3 regions of the Mesorhizobium sp. M2A.F.Ca.ET.046.03.2.1 genome follow, and region 2 is predicted to be linked to each of the others. Evidence: predicted binding sites of a transcription regulator. Region 2 holds the regulator's gene; each other region holds the start of a gene.

What was found. The regulator PhoB, encoded in region 2, activates phosphate uptake and scavenging genes when phosphate is short. The targets are predictions, from matches to a motif close to TGTCATNNANCTGTCAT.
Positions count from the first base shown of each region.
Region 1: EJ072_RS01370 (LTA synthase family protein) is a predicted target of PhoB. The motif match lies at 1,861-1,877, and genes of this name have one in related genera.
Region 3: EJ072_RS34350 (RNA degradosome polyphosphate kinase) is a predicted target of PhoB. The motif match lies at 1,307-1,323, and genes of this name have one in related genera.

Region 1 is NZ_CP034449.1:236,722-239,996, reverse strand. Features, by position in the region: gene EJ072_RS01370 (LTA synthase family protein) at 1-1,812, opposite strand, end outside; gene fabD (ACP S-malonyltransferase) at 2,089-3,030, shown strand; gene fabG (3-oxoacyl-[acyl-carrier-protein] reductase) at 3,091-3,275, shown strand, end outside.
Region 2 is NZ_CP034449.1:4,063,517-4,066,791, reverse strand. Features, by position in the region: gene xylF (D-xylose ABC transporter substrate-binding protein) at 1-57, opposite strand, end outside; gene EJ072_RS19435 (ROK family protein) at 328-1,563, shown strand; gene phoB (phosphate regulon transcriptional regulator PhoB) at 1,726-2,415, opposite strand; gene phoU (phosphate signaling complex protein PhoU) at 2,433-3,140, opposite strand; gene pstB (phosphate ABC transporter ATP-binding protein PstB) at 3,161-3,275, opposite strand, start outside.
Region 3 is NZ_CP034449.1:7,141,915-7,145,189, forward strand. Features, by position in the region: gene EJ072_RS34350 (RNA degradosome polyphosphate kinase) at 1-1,152, opposite strand, end outside; gene EJ072_RS34355 (zinc-finger domain-containing protein) at 1,402-1,647, shown strand; gene EJ072_RS34360 (FAD-dependent monooxygenase) at 1,655-2,890, shown strand; gene EJ072_RS34365 (BrnA antitoxin family protein) at 2,906-3,229, shown strand; gene EJ072_RS34370 (TIGR02117 family protein) at 3,243-3,275, opposite strand, start outside.

The sequences.
Region 1 (3,275 bases), 3.5 Mb from region 2:
ATCGATCTGCTTCTGCCGCGCCCAGTCCGGCGTCGCTTCGCCCGCGGGCGATAGCAGCAGGTTGCGGTCGACCACCCGGTAATGTTCGCGTAGCGCGCCGAGGAAGCCGGTGTAATAAGGATGCGTGATGCCGGCCGTGGTCAGGATGTGGTAGGGCAGGAAGGCCGGGCTCACCGCGCCCACGTTCTGCACCGGACCGGAGCGGTTCGACCAGATCACCAATGGCGTGTCGTGGTGCTCGAGCGCGGCGTCGCTAGGCTCCTTGCGAGGCGCGACATTGTCCTTGAGGAAGCCGGTTTCGACATAGACGGGTCCGAGCGGCGGCAGGTGGTCGCCGAAGAAGGCGATGATGGTCGGCCGCTGGCGCTTCTTCGCCCAGTCGATCAGCCGCTGCAGGCCATGATCCGCGTCGGCCGAGCCCTCGACGTAGGAAAGCAGCGATTCCCGCGCCCAGGAACTGATCGGCGCATCGACCGAATGCGTCGGATTGTAATAGCGGTAGGGTTCGTAAGGGCCATGGTTCTGCAGGCTGACGGCGAACAGGAACACCGGATCGTCGCTGGCGTCGGCCTCGCGGATGATCTCATCGGTCATGGCCGCGTCGGACGCCAGCGGCCCGCGCTTTTCCATCGGCGGCAGCGTCTCTTCGGAGCGGAAGTCGTTGAAGCCGAAATCGGCATAGACGGCGCCCCGGTTCCAGAACCAGTTGGTGCCGGGATGGATGGCGCGCGCCCGGTAGCCCTCGCTCTTCAGGAAGGTCGCCAGCGAGGGCGTCGGCGTGCGCACATATTGCTGGTAGGGGATCGAGCCGGCCGGCAGGAAGGCGTTGGAGAAGCCGGTCAGCGCCTCGAACTCGATATTGGCGGTCATGCCGCCGAACTCGGGCGAGAACATCGAGCCGGAGCGCAAGGCGCGCACGGTCGGGATCGGATCGGGCTTGATGCTGACGCCGGGCAGTCGCGTCGGATCCCAGAAGGATTCGCTCATCACCACCACGATATCCGGCTTCTCCTCCGGCACCGAAGCGGCGACGTCGGAGCGCTGGATCGCGTCCATCGCCTTTTGCGAATAGCCGGGCGGCGCCGAGACATGCGCCATCGGCACATTCATCGCGAAGGCCAGCGCAAAACCGTTCGAGGCGTAGTTTTCCTTCTGGTCCCACATGATCGGGATGATCTGCAGCCGGTCGCGCGTCCACGAGAAGGTGGCGTAATCCATGATCGATACGAAGAAGGCGAGCAGCGGCACGGCAAGCGCCAGCCGCGCCAGACGACCCTTGCGGCTGAGGATCGGCACCCGCCGACGCCAGATCCGCCAGCCATAGACCAGCAGCGCCAGCCCGCCGACGATTGCCGCGGCCAGCATGATGGCCGTCCATGGCCGCTCGCGCACCAGAAGCGGCATCAGCGCCATGATCTGGCGGGCATAGAGGAAATCCGTCGGATAGAGCGGATCGCCGAGATAGTGCGATTTCTGGTGACCGACAAAGGCGAGCGCCAGCGTCAGCGGCGCCACGATCATCAGGCTCTGGTGGCTGCGGCCAATCACGGCGTCCAGCCCGACCAGCACCAGCGCGAAGACGATGATGGTGGTCCAGCCCGGCTTGAAGGGCTGCAGGAAGAAATCGACCGTGCCGAAGAAATCGCCGCGCACGATCCATTCGATCGCGAACACGAGAAGAGCGGAGACGAGAAGCGTCGCCAGGCCGTAGCGTACGGTCGGCCAAGGTCGCCCCGGCAGGTAGCCGGTGGACGGATCGTCTTCCAAAAATTGCGGCACGGGCTTGGCCGCGCCTTTCCTGATCCTTGCCACTCTACTTCCCCCGGCCACGCAACACGCCTTCCACGCACGTCACGGCTCTGTCATCAAAATGTCACGCAAAGCTAGCGCCTGTGGCGGAAATAAGAAGAGCCAGCAAAGTAAACGTGAGCGGTTTTCATCAGGTGTGATCGCCAAAAAGCCTTTTGGAACAGGGAGTCAGTCGGGTTTTCCGGCTGAAAGACGGGTTAAAGGGATGCCCGCGGGCTTGACTTGGCTGTGCGCCTTGCGCCAGAGGCAGGGAAAAATCAGGCTCTGGAGACACCAAAAATGGCCGTCGCATTCACCTTTCCGGGACAGGGCAGCCAGGCCGTCGGCATGGGCAAGGACCTCGCCGATCAATTCCCGGAAGCGCGCCGCGCCTTCGAGGAAGTGGACGCCGCGCTCGGCGAAAACCTGACGAAACTGATCTGGGAAGGCCCGGAAGAGACGCTGACGCTGACCGCCAACGCCCAGCCGGCGCTGATGGCGGTGTCGCTGGCGGCGATGCGGGCGCTCGAAGCGCGCGGCTTCTCGCTGAAGGACAAGGTGGCCTATGTGGCGGGCCATTCGCTGGGCGAATATTCCGCGCTTGCCGCGGCCGGCTTCGTTTCGGTCGGCGATGCTGCGAAGCTGCTGCGCACCCGTGGCAACGCCATGCAGGCGGCGGTACCCGCCGGCGAGGGCGGCATGGCGGCCATCATCGGGCTGGAGCAAGCCGATGTCGCAGCGGCCTGCGCGGAAGCGGCCAAAAGCTCCGTCTGCCAGGTTGCCAACGACAATGGCGGCGGCCAGCTAGTGATTTCAGGCGCCAAAGCGGCGGTCGAGCTGGCGGCGAAGCTGTGCACCGAAAAGGGCGCCAAGCGGGCGCTGATGCTGCAGGTTTCGGCCCCCTTCCACTCGGCGTTGATGGCGCCGGCGGCCGACATCATGCGCGAGGCGCTGGCGAGCGTGGAAAAGCAGGCGCCGGTGGTCCCGGTCGTCTCGAACGTGACGGTGACGCCGACCAGCGACCCGGACGAGATCGCCCGCCGGCTGGTCCACCAGGTGACCGGCCGCGTGCGCTGGCGCGAGACGGTGGAATGGTTCGGCGCCAATGGTGTCGCCACGCTTTACGAGGTCGGCGCCGGCAAGGTGCTGTCGGGCCTGGCGCGCCGCATCAACCGCGACATCGCCACCGGTGCCATCGGCACGGCGGCGGAGGTAGAGGCGGCGCTGGCGGCGCTCGCCTGACAGGCTGGCGATTTGACGGCACCTGTGCCAAGGGTGCCCCTCTGAGATCAGGAGAGAAAAATGTTCGAACTGACCGGCCGCAAGGCGCTCGTCACCGGCGCATCGGGAGGCATCGGCGAGGCGATCGCCAGGGTGCTGCACAGCCAGGGCGCCATCGTCGGCCTGCACGGCACGCGCGTGGAGAAGCTGGAAGCGTTGGCAGGCGAGCTTGGCGACCGCGTAAAGCTGTTTCCGGCGGATTTGAC
Region 2 (3,275 bases):
AGCCAGCGTCAGCGACATGGCTACGCCCGCCAGAATGGCGGCTGCGAATTTTTTCATGATATCCTCCCTGCGCCTTGTGCGGCGCGACCCAGACTGGCCCGAAGGCCGGCATAAGAGGCTTTTTTTCGAGCCTCAAAAAAATAGTGGTCCAGCGAAATGAAGCTGTCAACCGACATTCTGATGGCATTTGATGGGTCCAGGCATTTTTTTCGGAGTCCGCAATAAATAATGACATCGGCTTTGGCTTCTGCCACTATCCTTAGCGTGTCAGCGACAGGCCATGGCATCATCACAAGGCCGCGATGACCGGGGAGGACGTGCGAGACGATGTCGGTCGGAATCCGTCACGACGATTTGCGCCGGCGCAACCGCGCCATGGTGATTTCGGCCGTGCGCCGCGCCGGCCAGCCATCGCGGACGGAAATTGCCGCCACCACCGGCCTCAGCCACTCGACCATTTCGGCGATCTCCGCCGATCTGATCCAGGAGGGCATCCTCACCGAGAGCAAGGCCAGCGAGCCGACGGCGTTGAAACGCGGCCGGCCGCAGATCGGCCTGGCGCTGAATCCCGAAGCCGCCGCGGTGCTGACGGTGGTGCTGTCGCTGAACTTCCTGTCGGTCGCCGTCATCGACTATGCCGGCCAGGTGATCGCCGAGGAACAGCGGCGCCTGGACACGCTCGTCATGCCGCGCGACGAGCTGATCGGCGAGTGCCTGGCGATCGTCCGGCGCCGGCTGCAGGATCCCGATCTCGACGTGGGCAGCGTCGCCCGCATCGCCATGGGCATTCAAGGCATCACCGATTCCCACGCGCGCGCCATGCTATGGTCGCCGATCACGCCGCTGACCGACATTCCGTTCGCCGACATCCTGGAGAGGGAATTCGGCATCCCCGCCACCATGGAGAACGACTGCAACATGATGGCGGTGGCGCTGCGATGGCGCGATCCCGAGCGCTATCGCGACAATTTCATAGCCATCCTGCTCTCGCACGGCATCGGCATGGGCCTGGTGCTGAAGGGCGAATTGTTCACCGGCACGCATTCCTCCGGCGGCGAGTTCGGCCACATGATCCATCGTCCGGGCGGCGCGCTTTGCCGCTGCGGCCGCCGCGGCTGCGTCGAGGCCTATGCCGGCAACTACGCCATCTGGCGCAGCGCCATGGGGATAAGCGAGGACGCCGCGCCGACCGACATCGGCGACGCCGACATGCGCGCGCTGGCCGCAAAGGCCCGGCAGGAGGACGGCCCCGAACGGGAAGCTTATCGTCGGGCCGGCGAGGCGCTGGGCTTCGGTCTTGGCAGCCTGTTCGCCCTCATCGACCCGGCGCCGGTCGCCATGGTCGGCGTCAGCGCGGCCGCCTTCGACCTGATCGAGCCGGCGCTGAGGGAGGCGATCGCCCAGACCGCCGGCGGCCAGCACTCGAGCTCGATCTCCTTCGACACCGAGCCGAACGAGCTGCCGCTGATCCGCGAAGGCTGCGCCACCCGCGCGCTGACCTTCGTCGATCAGGAGATCTTCGCGCCGGGTGTCCAGGCAAGAGCGGGCAAGCACGTCGCATAAGCCGCAAGCTCAAGCGCCGGGATATGCTGAGATTCAGGTCAGGCCGAGTCGAGAATGGTGGGTTCCGAGAACCGGAACGGAGCGTACTTTTTGGTACGTGAGTACCGGAAGCGCAGGAAGCCGCCATTCGCAGGCCGGCCTCACCTGAATATCAGCATATCCCTAGTCTTCCCGGATTGCATAACCCGCCCCGCGGATGGTGCGGATGACGTCCGGCATGCGGCCGTTGTTGACGGCCTTGCGCAGGCGGCCGACATGCACGTCCACCGTGCGCTCGTCGATATAGATCGTCTCGCCCCAGACATTGTCGAGTAGCTGGCTGCGCGAGAACACGCGGCCGGGATGCCGCATCATGAACTCGAGCAGGCGGAACTCGGTCGGGCCCAGCCTGATCTCGCTCTTCTTGCGGTAGACGCGGTGCGATTCGCGGTCGAGCACGATGTCGCCGACCTTGAGCACGCTGGACAGCACCTCCGGCTTGGCGCGGCGCAGCAGCGCCTTGACGCGCGCCATGAACTCCGGCGTCGAGAACGGCTTGACCAGATAGTCGTCGGCGCCGGTGGACAAACCTCGAACCCGATCGCTTTCTTCACCGCGCGCGGTCAGCATGATGATCGGCAGCCGCTCGGTCTCGGGCCGCATCCTGAGACGCCGGCAGAGCTCGATGCCGGAGACCGCCGGCACCATCCAGTCGAGCACGAGCAGGTCGGGAACATTTTCCTGAAGGCGGATTTCGGCCTCGTCGCCGCGGGTCACCACTTCCACCTGGTAACCCTCGGATTCGAGATTGTAGCGAAGCAGCACCCCCAGCGGCTCCTCGTCCTCCACCACCATGATGCGTGGCGCGATCATCGGGGTAACCTTTTCCGTCAGGCGGCCGGCGCCGACATTGCCGTCTCGTCCTGCTTGGGACGGTTGGCGGGCAATTGCGTGCCGGTCAGCACATAATAGGCGTTCTCGGCGATGTTGGTCACATGGTCACCGATGCGCTCGAGGTTCTTGGCGCAGAACAGAAGATGAGTGCAAGCGGTGATGTTGCGCGGATCTTCCATCATGTAGGTCAACAGCTCGCGGAAGACGGAGGTGTATTTGACGTCGATGCGTTCGTCGTCGTTGCGAAGCTTGGCCAGCGCCGTGGCATCACCCACCGTATATTCCTGAATCACGCCCTGGACCTGGATCAGCACCAGTTGCGCCATGGAATCGATCGAATGCGTGAGGTCGCGCGGGGCGGTGCTGACGCCGACTGACCCGACGCGCTTGGCGATGTTCTTGGCGAGATCGCCGATGCGTTCGAGGTCGCCCGCCATGCGTATCGAGCCGACCACGTGGCGAAGATCGTCCGCCATCGGCTGGCGCTTGGCGATCAGCGTGATGGCGCGGTCGTCAAGCTCGCGCTGACGCGCGTCCATGATGGCATCGTCGGAGACGACGCGCTGCGCCAGCGCATTGTCGCTTTCGAGCAGGGCCCTGGTCGAGCCGCCGACCATGGAGCCGGCGAGATCGCCCATGTCGTTGATGAGCCGGCTGATCTGCCTCAGATCCTCGTCGAACGAGGCGACGGTATGTTCGGCCATGATGTTGTCCTCGTATGAGCTCAGCCGAAGCGGCCGGTGATGTAGTCCTGGGTGCGCTTCTCGCGGGGCGAGGTGAATATCTTCTCGGTCCGGTCGAATTCCACCAGCTCGCCCAGATACATGAACGCCGTCTGC
Region 3 (3,275 bases), 3.1 Mb from region 2:
CTTGATCGCCACCACCTCCGGGTCGGCGGCGGCCTGGCGCAGGAACTGCACCACCACGTCGAAGGATTCGTAAGGGTGGTGGACGATGATGTCCTTCTCGCGGATGGCGGCAAGGCAGTCGCCGCCATGCTCGCGGATGCGCTCGGGGAAGCGCGGATTGTAGGGGGTGAACTTCAGGTCGTCGCGCGGAATGGCGACGATCTCGGAAATCTGATTGAGCGCCAGCGGACCGGTGAGCACGCTGATGCGGCTCGCCGAGACGCCGAGCTCGCCGGCGACGAAGTCGCGCAATTCGGCCGGCATCAGCGTGTCGAATTCGATACGGATCACCGAACCGCGGCGCCGCCGCTTCAGCGCCGTCTCGAACAGGCGCACGAGGTCTTCCGACTCTTCCTCCACCTCGATATCGCTGTCGCGGATGATGCGGAACGTGCCCGAGCCCTTGACCTCATAGCCGGGGAACAGCTTGCCGATATAGAGGCCGACCGCCTCCTCCAGCGGGATGAAGCGCACATGGCGCTTGCGGTCCGGCAGGCGGATGAAACGCCTGAGCGCCACCGGCAGGCGCAAGAGCGCGCTCATCTCCTCGCCGTTCTTGCGATGGCGCAATTGCAAGGCGATGGAAAAGCCGAGATTGGGGATGAAGGGAAACGGATGCGCCGGGTCGATCGACAGCGGCGTCAGCACCGGGAAGACCTGTTCCTGGAAATGCTCCTCCAGCCAGGTCTTCTCATCCTTGGTCAGCGCGTCGCGGGTGATGCTTTCGATGCCTTCCTTGTTGAGCAGGGCCATCAGCGCCGAGAGGCTCTTCTGCTGGTCCTCCTGCAGGCGCTCGACCTCGCGCAGCAGCTGCTCGAGCTGCTGCTCGGGCGTGCGGCCGTCCGGGCTCTTCAGCGCGATCCCTTCGCGCACCTGACCGGCAAGGCCGGCAACGCGGACCATGAAGAACTCGTCGAGATTGGCGGCCGAGATTGACAGAAAGCGTACGCGCTCGAGCAGCGGATGATGCTCGTTGAGCGATTCTTCCAGCACGCGGCGATTGAACTGCAGCCAGGAGAATTCGCGGTTGACGAAACGGTCGGGATTGCCGCCGTCGGGGCTCGCCGCCTCGACGGTGATGAACTCGCTCTGCACCGGCTTCAGTTCGTTCATGTTTCCCGCTCTTGCCCGCAACCGCCCCAGGGAGCGCCGCATCTTGCCGTCCGGCGACGCTCTAACATCTCTTTGTGACGCATGATCGTCACGGAATCGCTCCGTGCCAGCCTCACGCGCTTAACCGGCTCAACTTATCCTCTGCCAGCCTTTTGCGACAGTTTGATTTCATCGATCTTGCAAACTGGCATGTTATGCTCCAGATGCAGGCGGGTCACACCCACTGGCCGAACCCGATTGGAGACGACGATGGCAGGCGGTAGCATTCCCCATTTCCAGAACGACGCGGGCCATCCGGTCATCGAGATCGGCGTCAAGGAATTCATGTGCACCGGCGCCAACCCGCCTTTCGATCACCCGCACGTGTTCCTCGACATGGGTGACGACAATGAAAAGGTCTGCCCCTACTGCTCGACGCTTTATCGCTATTCGCCGTCGCTGAAGGCGACAGAAACGCAGCCAGCCGGCTGCCTCTATGTCGACCAGGCCGCCTGAGCCGACCATGATTGAAGCACGGTCCCGGCAAGTCGTCATAGCCGGGGCCGGCATCGCCGGATTGACGGCAGCACTTGCCTTCGCTGAGCGCGGCTTGCCGGTCAAATTGTTCGAGCAGGCCAAGCAGCTCCAAGCGGCCGGGTCCGGCCTCCAGCTGGCTCCCAACGCAACCCGCATCCTGCGCCGGCTTGGCGTGCTCGACCGTCTGTTGCCCAACGCGGTCCGGCCCGAAGCGGTGGTGCTGAAGGATGCGAAAAGCCTGCGTGAGCTGGCCCGCGTGCCGCTTGGACAGGCGGCCGAGAAGCGCTGGGGCGCGCCCTATCTGGTGGCGCACCGCGCCGACCTGCAGGCGGCCATGGCGGAGGAAATGGCAGGGCGGTCGGATATCGAGCTCGTTACCGGTGCGCGGGTGACAGGCATCGCCGCCGACCAGCGAAGCGTGACCGCGACGGTAGAGGCCGACGGCAAAACCACGTCGATTGCAGCCGGCCTGCTGGTTGGAGCCGATGGCGTCTGGTCGACGGTTCGCGCGCAGCTTGCGGCCCGGGACTCCGCCTTCGCGAGAAGCCGCTTCTCGGGCCGACTGGCCTGGCGCACCACCGTGGCGGTCGACAGCCCCGCCGGGCAGGCATTTGCCGAGATCGGGGTGGCGGGCTGCGTCACAACCTTCCTGCATCCCGGCTTCCATTTGGTCGCCTATCCCGTGAGCAAGGGCCGCACCGTCAACCTCGCCGCTTTCACCAGAGGCGAACGCATCGCGGAAGGCTGGTCGGGCCATGCCGACCCGGCCATCCTGTCCAATGCCATGCGTGGCACCGCACCGATGCTCGCAAAGCTCATCGCGCTGGCGGGGTCGTGGACGGCGTTTCCAATGCACACTGTCCGGCAACAGCGCTGGGCCGTCCCGCAAGGCATCGCGCTGATCGGCGACGCCGCGCATGCGATGACGCCGTTCGCGGCCCAGGGCGCGGCCATGGGAATCGAGGACGCCTCAGTGCTCGCCAATCTCGTTGCCGATTTTCCCGGCGATCCGGCCCACAGCCTCGCCGTCTGGGAAAATCTCAGGCGGCCGCGCGTCGAAAGGGTGCTCAAACGCGGCGCGTTCAATCGGCTGACCTGGCACGCCTGGGGACCGGTGGCAGTCGCCCGCAATCTGGTGCTGGCGACGCGGCCGCCGGAGAAGCTCGCCGCGGACTTGGACTGGCTTTATGGCTGGGAGGAACGGAAGGTGGTGCAGGGGTAGGACGTTGAAGACGTTATGAACAAAACCGTTCGATATAAATTCGATCCAACAAATCCACCGCCTCTGACGGAAGCTCAGAAGGCTGAAATCGCTGCCCTGAAAGCGCGACGGGAAGATGATATCGATACCAGCGATATTCCGGAATTGACGGAAGAGTTCTGGCGGACGGCTGTCCGAAATCCGTATTTCAAACCGATCAAGCAGCAGCTGACTCTTCGTCTCGATTCAGATGTCGTCGCTTGGTTCAAGAGGCATACACGTGACGGTCGCGGTTACCAGAGCGCAATCAACAAGGTGTTGCGTGAATATGTGACGAAGCAAGATCGCAAGGCCGGCTGACGGGCAAAACCACCTAGTTATACAACCCCATCGACCACCACAGCGA